2 regions of the Microbacterium horticulturae genome follow, and region 2 is predicted to be linked to the other one. Evidence: predicted binding sites of a transcription regulator. Region 2 holds the regulator's gene; the other holds the start of a gene.

Region 1 (7,444 bases), 1.1 Mb from region 2:
CGGGGCCGGCGTCGAGCTCTCGGCGGGAGCGGCGGCGGGCGTCGTCGGCGTGGGCGGGTGCAGATGCCGCGCACAGGCCAGCAGCCGCGCCGAGACCCGGCGATCGTCGGAGCGGGCCGCGCCGTGCCCGGCGAGGCGCGCACCATCCCACGCCAGCCCGCATTCGGCCAGTTCCGTGGCCGAGAGCTCGACGGCGTCGGGGTCGACATGGCCGGCCAGCACCGCGGTCCAGAGCCTGCCGGCGCGGGCCATGGTGGCCGCTATAGCGCTGTGCGCGGCGGCCTCGACGAGAGCGTGCGCGTGCGGGGCGAGCATGTCGGGGTGGTCGAGCAGGATGCCCTGCTGGATGCCCGCCCACCGCAGATGCGCCGACCAGGCGGGCGGTGACCCCAGCCGGGCCAGCAGATCGAGTGCTTCGGCCTGGAGGGGTGCGAGTGTGCGGTCGTCTCCGATCCGCGCCACCGCGCTGATCATGGTCGCCAGCGGCAGCAGCAGGAACAGGTCGACGTCGATCTGCTGCACCTCGTTGCGCACCTGCGCCCACAGCAGCTCGAGTTCGGCGACCTCTTCGTACCTCCGGGTGAGCGCGACGCGCACGGCGGTCTCGATGAAGCGGTCGCGGGGAGTGAAGGCGTGGTCGATCTCCTGTGCGGCGCGCAGGCTCTCCTGCGCCTGCCCGGGCTGCTCGCACTGCACCGCGAGCCACGCCTGCCACAGCAGCAGGCGGCGGCGCGCCCAGGCCCCGCCCTGCCCCTCGGCGACGGCGGCGTCGATGACGGCCGTCGCCGTCGGCAGTTCGCCCAGGCCGACCGCTGCGGCGGCGGCGATCACCGCCGGCAGCTCGGGAACCGGTGTCGCCGCCCGCGCGCAGGTGTACAGGCGCGAGGCGCGGGCCAGTTCGCTCAGGGTGTCGGCGGGCACCTCCGGCTCGAGGGATGAGCGCAACCCGGCGGTCAGCGCCGCGAGGGCGATGCCGAGGGTCGTCGGAGCCGTATCAGCCGCAGCGGCCGGCGGCGCGTCGAGCCTTCCGGCGGCGATCTGCGTCGCCCCCGCCGTCGCGAGCGCGCCGTCGTCGCCCGCACGCTGGGCGATGTCAGCGGCCACCGGCATCATCGCGCGGGCGGCCCAGACCGCCGAGAGCAGCGTCGCGACCGCGGGATCGCCGTCGTCGGCCGTCCCGTCGAGCAGCACGGCGGCGCCGTCGATGTCTCCGGCCTGCCAGGATGCCTCCGCCCGTGCCATCACGTCATCGTCAGGCGGATCCCCCAGCGCGTGCAGAGCCTCGGTGCCTGCCGGCCCGGCACGACCGGGTTCGGCGAACGGGCGCGTGCGCGCCACGGTCTGTGCTGCGATCGTCGACATCGTGATCCTTCGGGTTCATCCGGCGCGTGCGTCGTCGGAGTCGTCGGGAGCAGACGACGGAGTGGATGTGGTGGGGGATGCCGCGGCCGCGGCGCCATCGGGGTCTTCGGTGCCGGCAGCGGCCGGTACTTCGGCGTCGGCCGGGTCCGCCGGGGGAGTCGTGGGTGCAGGCTCCGGCGTCGGGTCGGGTGCGGGCGAGGGCGCCGGGTCCGTGCTCGGCGCGGGGTCAGGAGCCGGCGCGGGGTCAGGAGCCGGCGGATCGGACGGTGTCTCGGTGCTGCCCTCGGGCTCGGATGCGCCGCCCGACGGTGAGTCGCCGGATCCGGAGGACGCGGTCGAGCCCGTGGTTCCCGTCGAGCCGGTGGATCCGGAGGAGGCGGTCGACCCGGTGGACGCGGATGGCGAGTCCGATTCCGACGGCGCGTCCGCGTCGGCCGGGTCGCCCGCGCTGCCGGACGCGTCATTGGCGCCATCCGCGGCGTTCGCTTGATCTGCGTCCGCGGTGTCTCCCGATGCCGGTGGCCGAGGAGTCGTGGCGCCGGCAGAGTCGGTCGTGCCCGTGCCGGCATTGTCGCGCCGCTCCATCACCGGGTCCGCTGACGGCACGGACGGTGCCGAGGGATGCGCGGTGGCCGCCGGATCGTCCGGAACCTCGGTGCGCGACGCATCGCTGATGAAGCGGTCGCCGACGCCTGGCGACGGCGGGCGGTCGGCGCCCGTGCCCCGGTCGCTCACGAGCAGACTGCGCGTGTCGACGCGGCCCGGCAGCACCGGCGCCGGCGTGGGACGTGACGCCTCGTGCTCATCGACACCGGAGTCGTCGTCCGCCGGGTCGGCTGCCGGAAGCGCGACGTCGTCGGGCGTCAGGCGCGTTCCGGCGGCCATCGATCCGCCGAGCACGATGCCGGCGGCCACGATCGCGGCCCCCGCCAGAAGGGCCGCCGAATACCAGCGGCTGCCCGGAACGCTCACGAGCTCGCGCATGTCGGCCAATCGGCTCGCGCCCGTCGGCACGGGGGCGTTCTCGACGGGAATGTCCATCCCGGCCTCATCGGTCTGCTCGGCGGACGCGCCGTCGCTGGCCGGCGCCTCGGCGGCCTCGGCGTCCGCACGCTCCCACGACAGGTGGGCGGCCCCGAACAGGGCGATGAACGCCGGGTCGATGTCGGCGGCGATCGGCCGGCAGAGACGTTCGGAGAGCTTCTGCGCGACCAGCGGCATCCGCGCCCCGCCACCGACCGGGATGACGCACGCGATGCGCTCGGCGGAGAGCCCGGCGCCCGACAGCACCGCCTCGACCGCGTCGAGGGTGCGCTGCACGAGTGGCTCGCTGAGCGTCTCGAGCTCACCGCGCGTGAGGCGGATGCTCGAGCGACCGGCCGGCAACGTGATCGGGATGACAGCCGCGACGTCGTCGGAGAGCGCATGCTTCGCCTTCGCGCATGCGGGGCGCACGGTGGCGAGAGGTCCGGGAGAGGCGGGGTCGGATTCCGCGAGCGTGCGCGCGAGGACGTCCGAGGTCGCGGCGGCATGGCGCACGATCGCGTCGTCGATGTCGGTGCCGCCGGCATCGAGGAGGCTGACCGGATCGGCTCGCACGCACAGGTTGCGCTCATCGTCTGAGGCCACCAGGGTCGCCGCGAACGTCGTCGCGCCCAGGTCGCACACGAGGAAGACCTCGTCGTCGCGCAGCGCGCGGTATCTCGCCTGCTGGCGTGCCGCAGCCAACGGCGTGCTGATCAGGTCGACGTCGCCCAGACCCACAGCGGCCAGTGCGGCAGCGGCCACCGTGCGCCGATACGGTCCCCAGCCGAGCGGGCACACGACGGCGACGCGACGCGGCGCGCACCCCTCGACGGCGGTGGTCGTCGCAACGACGTGGGCGACCGCCCGCGCGAACAGGTCTTCGGCCAGAAACGGTCGGCCGGCCGCGATGAGCGGCACGTCTTCGCCGACAAGGGCGGTGAACCCATCGATCCGAGACGGCGGATGCGTGAGCGCGGCGGCCTCGGCGTCGTCGCCGATGAGCACCGTGCCGTCATCCTGTACGAAGGCGACCGCGGGAAGAGTGTCGTGGTCGCGTCCGAGCGGGGCGGGCTCGGTGACGACGGTGTCGTCGAAGTCGACGTGCGCGGTCGCTGCGGCGATGGTGCTCGTTCCGATTCGCACCGCCATCGCGTACGCGTGCCCCATGTGCTTCGCCCCCCATTGCGAACGCACACCCCGCACCGGAACACCCTCCGCAGCGGACCCAGGCCGCTACTGCCCAGTACGTGGTTTTCGCCGTCCGTGTGAAAGGACAGCCGTGCAGGCCCCCGAGTGTAGTCCGCCGCTTCGGCGCGAACAAGGGTTGTCATTCGCCGGCCGCTCGTGGATCGCACGACATGGGCTGGCACTCGCGTTGCGAGAGTGCCAGCCGAGTGCATAAACTGTGATCAGCACTCTCGATGTCTGAGTGCTAACCAGTCTTCAGTCTCAACGAAGGAAGAGGTAGACCGTGTCGGTTTCCATCAAGCCGCTCGAGGACCGCATCGTCATCCAGCAGGTCGAGGCCGAGCAGACCACCGCGAGTGGTCTGGTCATCCCCGACACTGCCAAGGAGAAGCCCCAGGAGGGCGAGGTCGTGGCCGTGGGCCCCGGCCGCATCGACGACAACGGCAACCGCGTTCCGCTCGACGTCGCCGTCGGCGACCGTGTGCTCTACAGCAAGTACGGCGGGACCGAGGTCAAGTTCGGTGCCGACGAGTACCTCGTGCTCTCGGCTCGCGACGTCCTGGCGGTCGTCGTCCGCTAGTCCGCTCGATCGAGGGCCCGGGTGCTTCGTGCGCCCGGGCCCTCGTCGTGTCTCTAGGCTGGTGCAGTGAAGCAGGCGACGAGCGAGACGACCACGGGCGGGCTCTACGCCTTCGCCGCGTACCTGCTGTGGGGACTGTTCCCCCTGTACTTCCTGACGCTGCTGCCCACCACCCCATGGGAGGTCGTCGCCTGGCGCGTGCTGCTCTCGCTCGTGTTCTGCGTCGTCGCCCTCACCGTCACCCGCGGCTGGCGCGCGTTCGGACGCATTGTGCGACAGCCCCGACTTCTCGGCTGGACCGCGGCCGCCGGCATCCTGATCTTCGTCAACTGGACCGTCTACCTCGTGGCCACCCTCACCGGGCACGTGATCGAGGCGAGCCTGGGCTACTTCATCAACCCGATCGTCACGGTGCTGCTGGGCGTTCTCGTGCTGCACGAGCGGCTGCGGCCGGCGCAGTGGACCGCGATCGGGATCGCCGTGGTGGCCGTGGTCGTCATCGTCGTCGGCTACGGGCAGGTGCCGTGGATCTCGCTGCTGCTGGCGTTCTCGTTCGGCCTGTACGGGCTGACGAAGAACCGGGTCGGCGGATCGGTCGACGCCGTGAGCGGGCTGACGCTGGAGACGGCCTGGCTCTCGCCGGTGGCCGTGGGCCTGCTCATCTGGGTGGGGGCGACCTCGGGCATCACGGCGGGCACCGCCGGCGCCGCGCATGCCGTGCTGCTGCTGCTGGCGGGCATCGTCACGGCAGTGCCGCTGCTGCTGTTCGCGGCGGCCACCCGCCGGGCGCCGCTGAGTCTGATCGGACTGCTGCAGTTCCTCACGCCGATCCTGCAGTTCGCCACCGGGGCGTTCCTGCTGCACGAGGCCATGCCCCTGGAACGCTGGATCGGCTTCGCACTGGTCTGGGTCGCCCTCATCGTGCTGAGCGTCGACTCGGTGCGCAACGCCCGGCGCCCGCGCGGCGTGGACGACGTCGCCGAGATCGCTTGAGCCCTGGTGAGCCCGGCGGAGATCGCCCCGGATCGCCGCTTCGCGATCGTTAGCGCACCGAGATCGAACGCGGCGAAACTGAGTGTTTGCTCCCGTTAGGGTAAGAACCACTCGAGATGTGGGTATGCCCACGTTCGCACAGCAAGGGAGCAAGATGAACGTTTTGAAGAAGTCGCGCACGGCGCGGGTCTTCGCGGGGCTCGCGGTCGTCAGCGCGAGCGCCCTGGTGATGGCCGGCTGCGCCGGCTCGTCCGACACGAAGCCCTCCGGTGACACAGGCGACAAGCCCGCGGCCGCCGACCTCACGCTGAAGCTCGGCTCGCTGCTTCCTGAGACCGGCAGTCTCGCCTTCCTCGGCGCGCCGATGGAAGCGGGCGTCGCGCTCGCCGTCGACCAGGTCAACAAGGCCGACGCCGGCGTCACCATCAAGCTCTCGCAGGCCGATGAAGGCGACACCGACACCAAGGCCTACGAGACCTCGATCGAGAAGCTGAAGAGCGAGGGCATCACCGCGCTCGTCGGGGCCGCGTCATCCAGTGTCACGAAGCTCATCATCGACGGCAACATCGGTGCGGGCATCCTCACCGTCTCGCCGTCGAACACCTCGGCGGACTTCTCGGGCCTGAGCCCGCTGTACTTCCGCACCGCTCCGAGCGACAACCTGCAGGGTGAGGTGCTCGGCAACGAGGCCGCCGAAGACGGCGCCAAGACCCTCGGGATCATCTACCAGAACGACGGCTACGGCACCGGTCTGGCCGAGGCGATCAAGACCACGTTCGAGAGCACCGGCGGCAAGGTCGTCGCCGAGGCGTCGTACAACGTCGGCGACGGCCAGTTCGACGCGCAGGTCTCGACGATCGCGGCGGCCAAGCCCGACGCGGTCGCGGTGGTGTCGTACGACCAGTTCAAGACGATCGCGCCGCTGCTCGGCAACGCCGGGGTCGACACCGGCAAGCTCTACCTGGTCGACGGCAACCTGTCGAACTACTCGAAGGACAAGCTGGGCGTCAACCTCAAGGGCTCGAAGGGCACCCGCGCCGGTGCCGAGCTGCCGGAGGACTTCATCGACCAGCTCAACGCGGTCTGGACGGCGGCGGGCAACGACCCGATCAACGACCTGACCTACTCGGCCGAGGCCTACGACGCCGTGATGCTGATCGCGCTGTCGGCGCTGGAGGCCCGCTCGGTCAAGGGCGCTGACATGGCCGCCAAGATGCAGGAGGTCTCGGGCGGTTCCGGCAAGGGCACCAAGTGCACGACCTTCGCCGAGTGCGCCAAGATCATCAACGACGGCGGAACGCCCGACTACGACGGTCTGTCCGGTGAGGTCACGTTCGACGACAAGAACGACCCGGCCGGCGCCGCGATCGGCGTCTACCAGTACGGCGCAGACAACAACAACACGCGGATCAAGTAAGACCCGCGAGGGCCCGGATGCTTCGGCGTCCGGGCCCTTTGTCATGTGGCGTGGGCGCCGCGCTGCGGCATCCCGCCCTCTCATTCAGTCGTCACGCATGACCGTTTTTCCGAACAGAAGCGGTAATTCGTGACGACTGAAGGCGGACCGCGCCGGAAGACCGCGCGGGAGGGAGGCCGCGGGGCTGGACGTCGCGGGCGACGGATGCCGCGGCTCAGGCCGCGTCGTCCTGACCCAGAGTGCCCAGGTACAGCCCGATCACCTTGGGATCGTTGAGCAGCTCGCGACCCGAGCCCTCGTACGCATCACGGCCCTGATCGAGCACGTAGCCGCGATCGCAGATCTGCAGGCAGCGGCGTGCGTTCTGCTCGACCATGATGGTCGTCACGCCGGCCTTGTTGATGTCGGAGACGCGGATGAAGGCGTCGTCCTGGCGCACCGGCGACAGCCCCGCCGAGGGCTCGTCGAGCAGCAGCACCGACGGGTCCATCATCAGCGCGCGCGACATCGCGACCATCTGGCGCTCGCCGCCGGAGAGCGAACCCGCGCGCTGGCCCAGCCGCTTGCCGAGCTCGGCGAAGATCCCGGTGACGAACTCGAGCCGCTCCTTGTAGATCTTGGGATTCTGATACAGCCCCATCTGCAGGTTCTCGGCGATGCTCAACGACGGGAAGACGTTGTTCGTCTGCGGCACGAAGGCCACGCCCCGCTTGACGAGCTTGTCGGCCTTCAGCCCGATGATGCTCTCGCCGTCGACGGTGATCTCGCCCTCGCGCACGTGCACCATGCCGAAGATCGATTTGAGCAGCGTGGACTTGCCGGCGCCGTTCGGGCCGATGATCCCGACCAGTTCGCCCTTGCGCGCGACGAGGTTGGCG
Region 2 (7,444 bases):
CACTCACCGCCGGCGCGGCGCCGGAGAGTGTGATCTCGTTGCCGCGCACATGCACATCGACATCGGGATGCTCGCGCTCCACCACCCGCAGCAGACGGTCTTGAGGGCCCAGCAGCTGCACCATCGCGACGCCGTCGGCATAGATCCGCTCGACGGCGGCTGCGTCATCCGGCATTCATGCTCGATTCGTCGAGGTCGCCCGCCAGCACGTGCGCGTGCACGTGGAAGACGGTCTGTCCGGCGTTCGCACCGGTGTTGAAGATGAGGCGGAAGTCGCCATCGCCGTGCTCGCCGGCGAGCTTCTTCGCCAGCTCGATCAGTTCGACGAGCAATGCGGGGTCGCCGGCGGCGAGCTCGGTGACGTCACGGTACTCCTGGGTCTTGGGGATCACCAGCAGGTGGACCGGCGCCTTCGGCGCGATGTCGCGGATCGCGAACAGGGTATCGGTCTGCGCGACGATCTCGGACGGGATCTCGCCGTTGAGGATGCGCGTGAAGATCGAGGGTTCGCTCATGGACCCAGTCTACTGAGCGGGGCTCACCATCGTCCGAGGCGCGTGCTGACCACGGCCACGGCCGCGGGGCCGGCGGTCGAGGTGCGCAGCACCGTGTCGCCGAGCACGGCGATGGTCGCGCCCGCGTCGGAGAACCCGGCGAGCTCGTCGGGTGCTATGCCGCCCTCGGGGCCGACGATCAGGACGACGTCGCGCGAGCCTGCGACGTCGAGTCCGCTGACTCGCTCGGCACCGGTCGGCTCCAGGACGACGAGACGGGATGCCGCGGCCCGGCCCACCAGCTCACGGGTCGTGGCGACCTCGGCCACCTCCGGAATCCACGCGCGGTGCGCCTGCTTGGCCGCTTCGCGGGCGATCGCCTGCCACCGGGCGCGCCCCTTCGCCTTCTTGGCACCCTCCCATCGCGAGACGCTCCGGGCTGCCTGCCAGGGGACTATCTCATCCACGCCCAGCTCAGTGGCCGCCTGTACCGCGAGCTCGTCGCGGTCGCCCTTGGCCAGAGCCTGTACGAGCACGAGGCGCGGAGTCGGTGCGGGGACCTCCTCACGCGCGATCACGCGGACGACGACCTCCTTGGGCCCCACGCTCTCGCACTCGGCCGTCAGCCAGGCGCCCCGGCCGTCGCCGAGGGTGATCCGCTCGCCCTCGCGCACCCGACGCACGACCGCCGCGTGGTGCGCCTCCGCGCCGGTGAGCGCGACACGGTCGTCGACGCGGGCGTCGGCCGCGGCATCCACCACGAAATGCAGCGCCATGAGTCAGTTGCGGAAGCGATCGCGCAGGCGCGAGAACAGCCCCTGCTGGAACTCCGCGAGCTTGGGTCCCGGCGCCTTCGTCTTCTTCTTGAAGTCGGCGATGAGCGCCCGTTCCTTCGCGTCGAGGCGGGTCGGGGTGATCACATGCACACCGACGCGCAGATCGCCGCGGCCGCCGCCGCGCAGCGCCGTGATGCCGCGGTTCTTGATGGTGAGCACGTCTCCGCTCTGCACGCCCGGGCGCAGCTCGAGCTCGACCGTGCCGTCGAGCGAGTCGATCGTCGTGGTCGTGCCGAGGACCGCGTCGGGCATCGACACTTCGAGCGTCGCGAGCAGATCGTCGCCCTCACGGCTGAAGACATCGTGGTGCGCGACGGTAATCTCCAGATACAGGTCGCCGTTGGGACCGCCGGCCGGACCCACCTCGCCCGAGCCGGGCATCTGCAGACGCAGCCCCGACTCGACGCCGGCGGGGATGTCGACCGACACCGTGCGACGTGCGCGCACCCGACCCTGCCCCTGGCAGGTCGCGCACGGGTACGGGATGGTGGTGCCGTAGCCCTGGCACACGTTGCAGGGGGCACTGGTGACGACGTTGCCCAGCAGGCTGCGCACCGTGCGCTGCACGTGACCGGTGCCGTGGCAGATCTCGCAGGTGACCGGCGAGGTGCCCGGCTGGCAGCACGAGCCGTCGCACGTCTCGCACAGCACGGCCGTGTCGACCTCGATGTCGCGGTGCACACCGAACACGACATCGGCCAGCTCGAGGGTCACGCGCACGAGGGCGTCTTGTCCGCGCTCACGGCGCGAGCGCGGGCGCGCCCCCCGCTGGCCGCCGCCGGCGGCACCGAAGAACGTCTCGAAGATGTCGCCGAAGCCGCCGAAGCCGCCCGCGCCGCCGAAGGCCGAGTCGCCGCCCATGTCATAGCGCCGACGCTGTTCGGGGTCGCTCAGCACGTCGTAGGCGTGCGTGACGTGCTTGAACTTCTCTTCGGCGTCCACCCCGGGGTTCACATCGGGGTGCAACTCGCGTGCCAGCCGCCGGTACGCCTTCTTGATCTCGTCCGCCGTCGCGTCGCGTGACACGCCGAGTACTTCGTAGTGGTCCTGATCAGCCACAATCGCCTTCCTGCCCGCGCTGCGGCGCGGGTTCGTCGTGTGTGTGCCGGGTCAGTGGCCCGACTCGTCCTCTTCGAGCAATCTGCTCAAGTAGTGCGCGACGGCTCGCACCGCCGCGAGGTTGGTGGGGTAGTCCATGCGGGTGGGGCCGAGCACCCCGACGCGTCCGCGGGTGCGGGCCACATCGTAGTCGCCGACGACGAGCGACGCCTCGGCAAGACCGAAGGGGGCGTTCTCGCGCCCGATCGATGCGGCGAGCCCCTCCTGATCGGCCACCATCTCGCTCATCAGCCGCAGCAGCGTCACCTGCTCCTCGATGGCCTCCAACAACGGATAGATAGATCCGCGGAAGTCCGCCTCGCTGCGTGCGAGGTTCGCGGCGCCCGCCATCAGAAGCTTGTCCTGCCGGAATTCCTCGAGCTCCTCGGCCACCACGCCCAGCAGTGACTGCAGCGCCGGGTCGAGCCGGGCCGGCGCGCTCTGCTCGGCGATCGTCGCGAGAAGCGCTGTGACCGCTTTGGCGCCTTCGCCGACGCTGTGGCCGGTCAGCAGCACCGACAGCCGGGCGCGCAGCTGCGCGGCATCCGCCTCATCCAGGGTGAGGGGCAGGGGCACGATGCGCTGCGAGACACGTCCGGTGTCGGTCACGAGGATCACGAGCAGCCGCGCGTCACCGAGGTCGACGAGCTCGACGTGCGTGACGTTCGCCTGCGCGAACGAGGGGTACTGCACGATGGCGACCTGACCGGTGAGCCGGGTCAGCGCCCGCACCGTGCGCGCCAGCACATCGTCGAGGTCGGTGGACCCGTCGAGGAAGGTCGTGATCGCCGAGCGCTGTGCGGAGCTCAGCGGCCGCAGCTCGGCGAGGTGGTCGACGAAGACGCGGTACCCCTTGTCGGTGGGGACGCGCCCCGACGAGGTGTGGGGCGCGGCGATGAGCTCTTCGTCTTCGAGCAGCGCCATGTCGTTGCGGATCGTCGCCGCCGACACGCCGAAGGCGTGGCGGTCGACGATGCGCTTGCTGCCGACGGGCTCGCGTGTCTCGACGAAGTCCTGCACGATGGCCTGGAGCACCTGCAGTCCGCGATCCGTGACCATGCGCGCTCCCTCCATCCACTGGCACTCGTCTGGGTCGAGTGCCAATTCTAGCGAGTCTCGCTGGAGAACCGCTCGGGGGCCCAGGGCGTGGCGCGAGAGCAGTCAGTCGGTCAGCGCCCGCACCACCGCGTCCGCGAGCAGCCGGCCCTTCCGCGTCAGGACGATCCGGCCGCGAACGGCATCCGCACCCGAGACAAGACCGTCGGCGATCAGACCCGCGACGGCCTGCCGACGATCGCCGGCGACGTCGGCCACCGGCATCCCCTCCCGTATCCGGGTACGCAGCAGCACCGACTCCAGCTGTCGCGCCGCGGCATCCGGACGCTCCCGCCCCGCCGCCGGCGACTCGCCCGACGCCAGCCGCTGCGCATAGGCGGCCGGATGCTTGACGTTCCACCAGCGCAGGCCCGCGACATGACTGTGCGCGCCGGGACCGAACCCCCACCAGTCGTGGCCGCGCCAGTAGGCGAGGTTGTGCCGCGAGCGGTGCGCGTCGGCGCGCGCCCAATTCGACACCTCGTACCATTCGAATCCCGCGTCGGCGAGCAGCCCGTCGGCCAGCTCGTACATGTCGGCCTGCAGATCGTCGTCGGGGGCGGGCACCTCGCCGCGGCGGATCTGTCGCGCGAGCTTCGTCCCCTGCTCGATGATGAGCGCGTACGCCGAGATGTGGTCGGGTTCCAGCGCGATCGCCGTCTCGACCGAGCACCGCCAGTCCGCCAGCGACTCCCCCGGTGCGCCGTAGATGAGGTCGACGCTCACGTCCAGGCCGGCCGTACGAGCAGCGGCCACCGCCGTGCGCACGTTGGCCGGGTCGTGCGTGCGGTCAAGCGCGGCCAGCACCTGCGGCACCGCCGATTGCATGCCCACCGAGAGCCGGGTGACGCCCGCCGACGCGAGCTCAGCGACCACGGCGTCCGTCACCGTGTCGGGGTTGGCCTCGACCGTGACCTCGGCGCCTTCTTCGATCCCGAAGGCATCGCGGACGCCGTCGAGCATCCGGGCCAGATCGCCGGGCGGCAGCAGCGTCGGAGTGCCCCCGCCGAAGAAGACGGTGGATGCCGCGCGGCGGGCTGCTACGGCATCCATCACCTCCCGCGCCAGCGCGATCTCACCCAGCAGGGTGTCGGCATACTGATCCTGCCGGGCGCCGCGCAGCTCGGTCGCGGTGTACGTGTTGAAGTCGCAGTAACCGCAGCGCACGCGGCAGAACGGCACGTGCAGGTAGACGCTGAACGGCACATCGTGGTCGACCGCCAGATCAGACGGCAGCGCACCGTCGGCCGGCGCCGGATCGCCCAGCGGCAGCGCCGAGCCCATCAGTCGTTCACCGGGCCGCGTACAGCGGCGAGATGGCGCGCAGGTACCGCTGGAAGAGCGCCTTGCGCCGACGCGGGACAAGCCACGGCATGGCCTTGTAGACGAACGACCGCGGCGCGTCGAACGCGCGCACGGTGAACCACACCTCGTCGTTCTCGTACCAGTCGATGATGAACGACTCTTCGCCGCTGACGACGGCGTCGCTGACCGTGCCGAGGAGGAAGCCGACGCGACGCGGTTCTTCGATGGCCTGGATGACGCGCATCTCGCCGCCGGCCTTCAGACCCTTGACGCGACCGCGGATGCGGATCGTGGCACCGGAGCTGACCCACGGTGTGCCATCGGCGTCGAAGCGCTGATCGGCCTCGAGCTTGCTCGGGGCGATCGGGGTGCCCTCGGCGTCGAAGCTGACGCCCGAGTACATCGGTCCGGATGCCGGACGGACATCGGTCACGGCGAGGCCCCCGTCGCGCTGCGCGCGCCACGAGAGGACCGCCTCGGACGCGGTGCGGAAGCGGTCTTCGCCGCTGCCGAGCCGCCACGACTCCTGCGCGGGACGACTTCGCTCCGGCGGATACTGCATCAGATCGGGAGCCTGGGTGGCCCCGACCGCTGCATAGTCCACCGTCTCGTCACGGAAGGTCCCTCGACGCATGGGCTTCAGCCTACCGAGGCCTGGCTGTGAGCGGCGTGCACGCGTCAGCCTCCCCCCGGCGCGACCAAACCCAGCTCATAGGCGGCGATCACCGCCTGTACCCGGTCGCGGAGGTCGAGCTTGAAGAGGATGCGACTCACGTGCGTCTTCACTGTGCCTTCGGAGACATGCAGCCGGGCTCCGATCTCGACGTTGCTCAATCCATCGGCGATAGCGACGAGCACATCCCGCTCGCGACTGGTCAGCTGCGCCAGCGGTCCGTCGCCGCGAGGCTGCGGGCGCGCGACGTACTGCTCGACGAGTCGACGCGTGAGCGCGGGCGCCAGCAGGAGGTCGCCGACAGCCACCTGACGGATGGCGGCGATGATGTACTCCGGCCCGGCGTCCTTCAGGAGGAAGGCCGCGGCCCCCGCCTGCAGGGCCGCATACACGTACTCGTCGAGATCGAAGGTCGTCAGCACGATCACTCGGGTCACACCTCCGGCGGCGAGCACACCGGGAATCGCCTGGATGCCATCGACCCGCGGCATCCGCACGTCCAGAAGCATTACCTCGGGGTGGTGTTCCCGCGCGAGGGTGACGGCGTCCACGCCGTCGGAGCCCTCGCCGACCAGGCGCAGGTCGGGTTGAGATTCGACGACCATGCGCAGCCCCGCACGGATGAGCGGCTGGTCGTCGACGATCGCCACGGAGATCATGCCGGGGGCTCCGGAAGTCCCGCGGTCACGACGAAGCCGCCGTCGGTGCGCGGGACCGCGGCGAGTGTGCCGCCCAATGCGTCGACGCGCTCGCGCATTCCGGCCAATCCGCGATTGCTGCCGGGGACGGATGCTGCAGCCCATCCCGGCGCACTGGAGACCTCGACCCGCAGTTCACCGTGCCCGTCGAGCCCGACGACGACGTCGACGTCGACCGGGCCGGCATGCTTGAGGACGTTCGTCAGGGCTTCCTGCACGACCCGGTAGGCGGCCAGCTGCACCCCCATCGAGGCGCCGTCGACGTCGTCGGCGTGCAGCCGCACCGTCAAGCCCAGCTCTCGCATCCGCTCGCACAGCGAAGGAAGGTCCGCCAGCGCGGGCTGCGGGGCGGGCGCCGCTTTGTCCGGTTCTCCCTCACCGAGCACCGTAAGGAGGGTGCGCAGTTCGCCGAGTGAGTCCTTGCCCAAGCGCTCGATGCGCGCGAGGGCGTCGACGGCCACGCCGGGATTCTGCGTCGCGGCGAGCCGGGCGCCGCCGGCCTGCATCACGATGACGGTGATGGTGTGCGAGATGACATCGTGCAGCTCGCGGGCGATGCGACCGCGCTCGCGAGCGCTCGCTCGTTCTTCGGCGACCGCACGCCGCGCGGCGTCCTCCAGAGCACGCAGCCGATACGCGGCAAGGGTCCGGGTCAACAGTCCCAGGGCGAACGCCGCGCCCACGAGGAAGGAGTTGTAGACGATGTCGCCCGCGTCACGCAGCTCGGCGAACTCGAGCGGCAGCACCACCATTCCGATAGCGCCCACTCCGAGCGCCACGAGCGCCGATCGCAGCCGGAGATGCCGCGAGCAGGAATACATCGCCACGAGCCAGACGGCGAACTCGTCCCAGTAAGTGAGCGCCATCGGAAGCACCAGGGGCGGCACGAAGACCAGGACCAGGACGACGACGAGCACCACCAGCGGATATCGACGCCGAAACAGCAGCGCGGCGCACGAGAGCGCACCGGGCACGAGCGCCGTGATCGGCGGCGCCTCCCCCACCGGAATCGCGAACGCACCGGTGAAGACGTCGAGCAGCCCGAGCCCGAGCAGGATCACCGGCGGTGCGACGTCGTACACGACACCCAGCCCGTGCTGCGCCCACCATCCCCTACGACCGTGGCCCATGTCGCAAAGGTACTGCGTCGCGCCCGGGCGCACGTCTGCCTCACGACAGAGAGACGTCCCTCCCGCGGCCGAGCGAATCCGGTCCCACGGCCGACGCGCGGACGGCGAGCGCGAT

Evidence for each region. Region 2 encodes HrcA, which represses chaperone genes, less so after heat shock. Its sites were predicted from a motif close to TTNGCACTCGNNNNNNNCGAGTGCNAA; they were not measured.
Region 1: the regulator HrcA is predicted to act here: its motif matches at 3,752-3,778, upstream of groES (co-chaperone GroES).

Annotation. Positions count from the first base shown of each region.
Region 1 covers NZ_CP119108.1:2,686,285-2,693,728, reverse strand. The annotation lists gene PU630_RS12815 (LuxR C-terminal-related transcriptional regulator) at 1-1,362, opposite strand, end outside; gene PU630_RS12810 (Hsp70 family protein) at 1,378-3,591, opposite strand; gene groES (co-chaperone GroES) at 3,860-4,156, shown strand; gene rarD (EamA family transporter RarD) at 4,223-5,149, shown strand; gene PU630_RS12795 (ABC transporter substrate-binding protein) at 5,274-6,566, shown strand; gene PU630_RS12790 (ABC transporter ATP-binding protein) at 6,781-7,444, opposite strand, start outside.
Region 2 covers NZ_CP119108.1:1,565,805-1,573,248, reverse strand. The annotation lists gene PU630_RS07440 (PhoH family protein) at 1-175, opposite strand, end outside; gene PU630_RS07435 (HIT domain-containing protein) at 165-515, opposite strand; gene PU630_RS07430 (16S rRNA (uracil(1498)-N(3))-methyltransferase) at 539-1,270, opposite strand; gene dnaJ (molecular chaperone DnaJ) at 1,274-2,389, opposite strand; gene hrcA (heat-inducible transcriptional repressor HrcA) at 2,441-3,487, opposite strand; gene hemW (radical SAM family heme chaperone HemW) at 3,590-4,807, opposite strand; gene PU630_RS07410 (DUF1990 domain-containing protein) at 4,815-5,462, opposite strand; gene PU630_RS07405 (response regulator) at 5,507-6,160, opposite strand; gene PU630_RS07400 (sensor histidine kinase) at 6,157-7,329, opposite strand.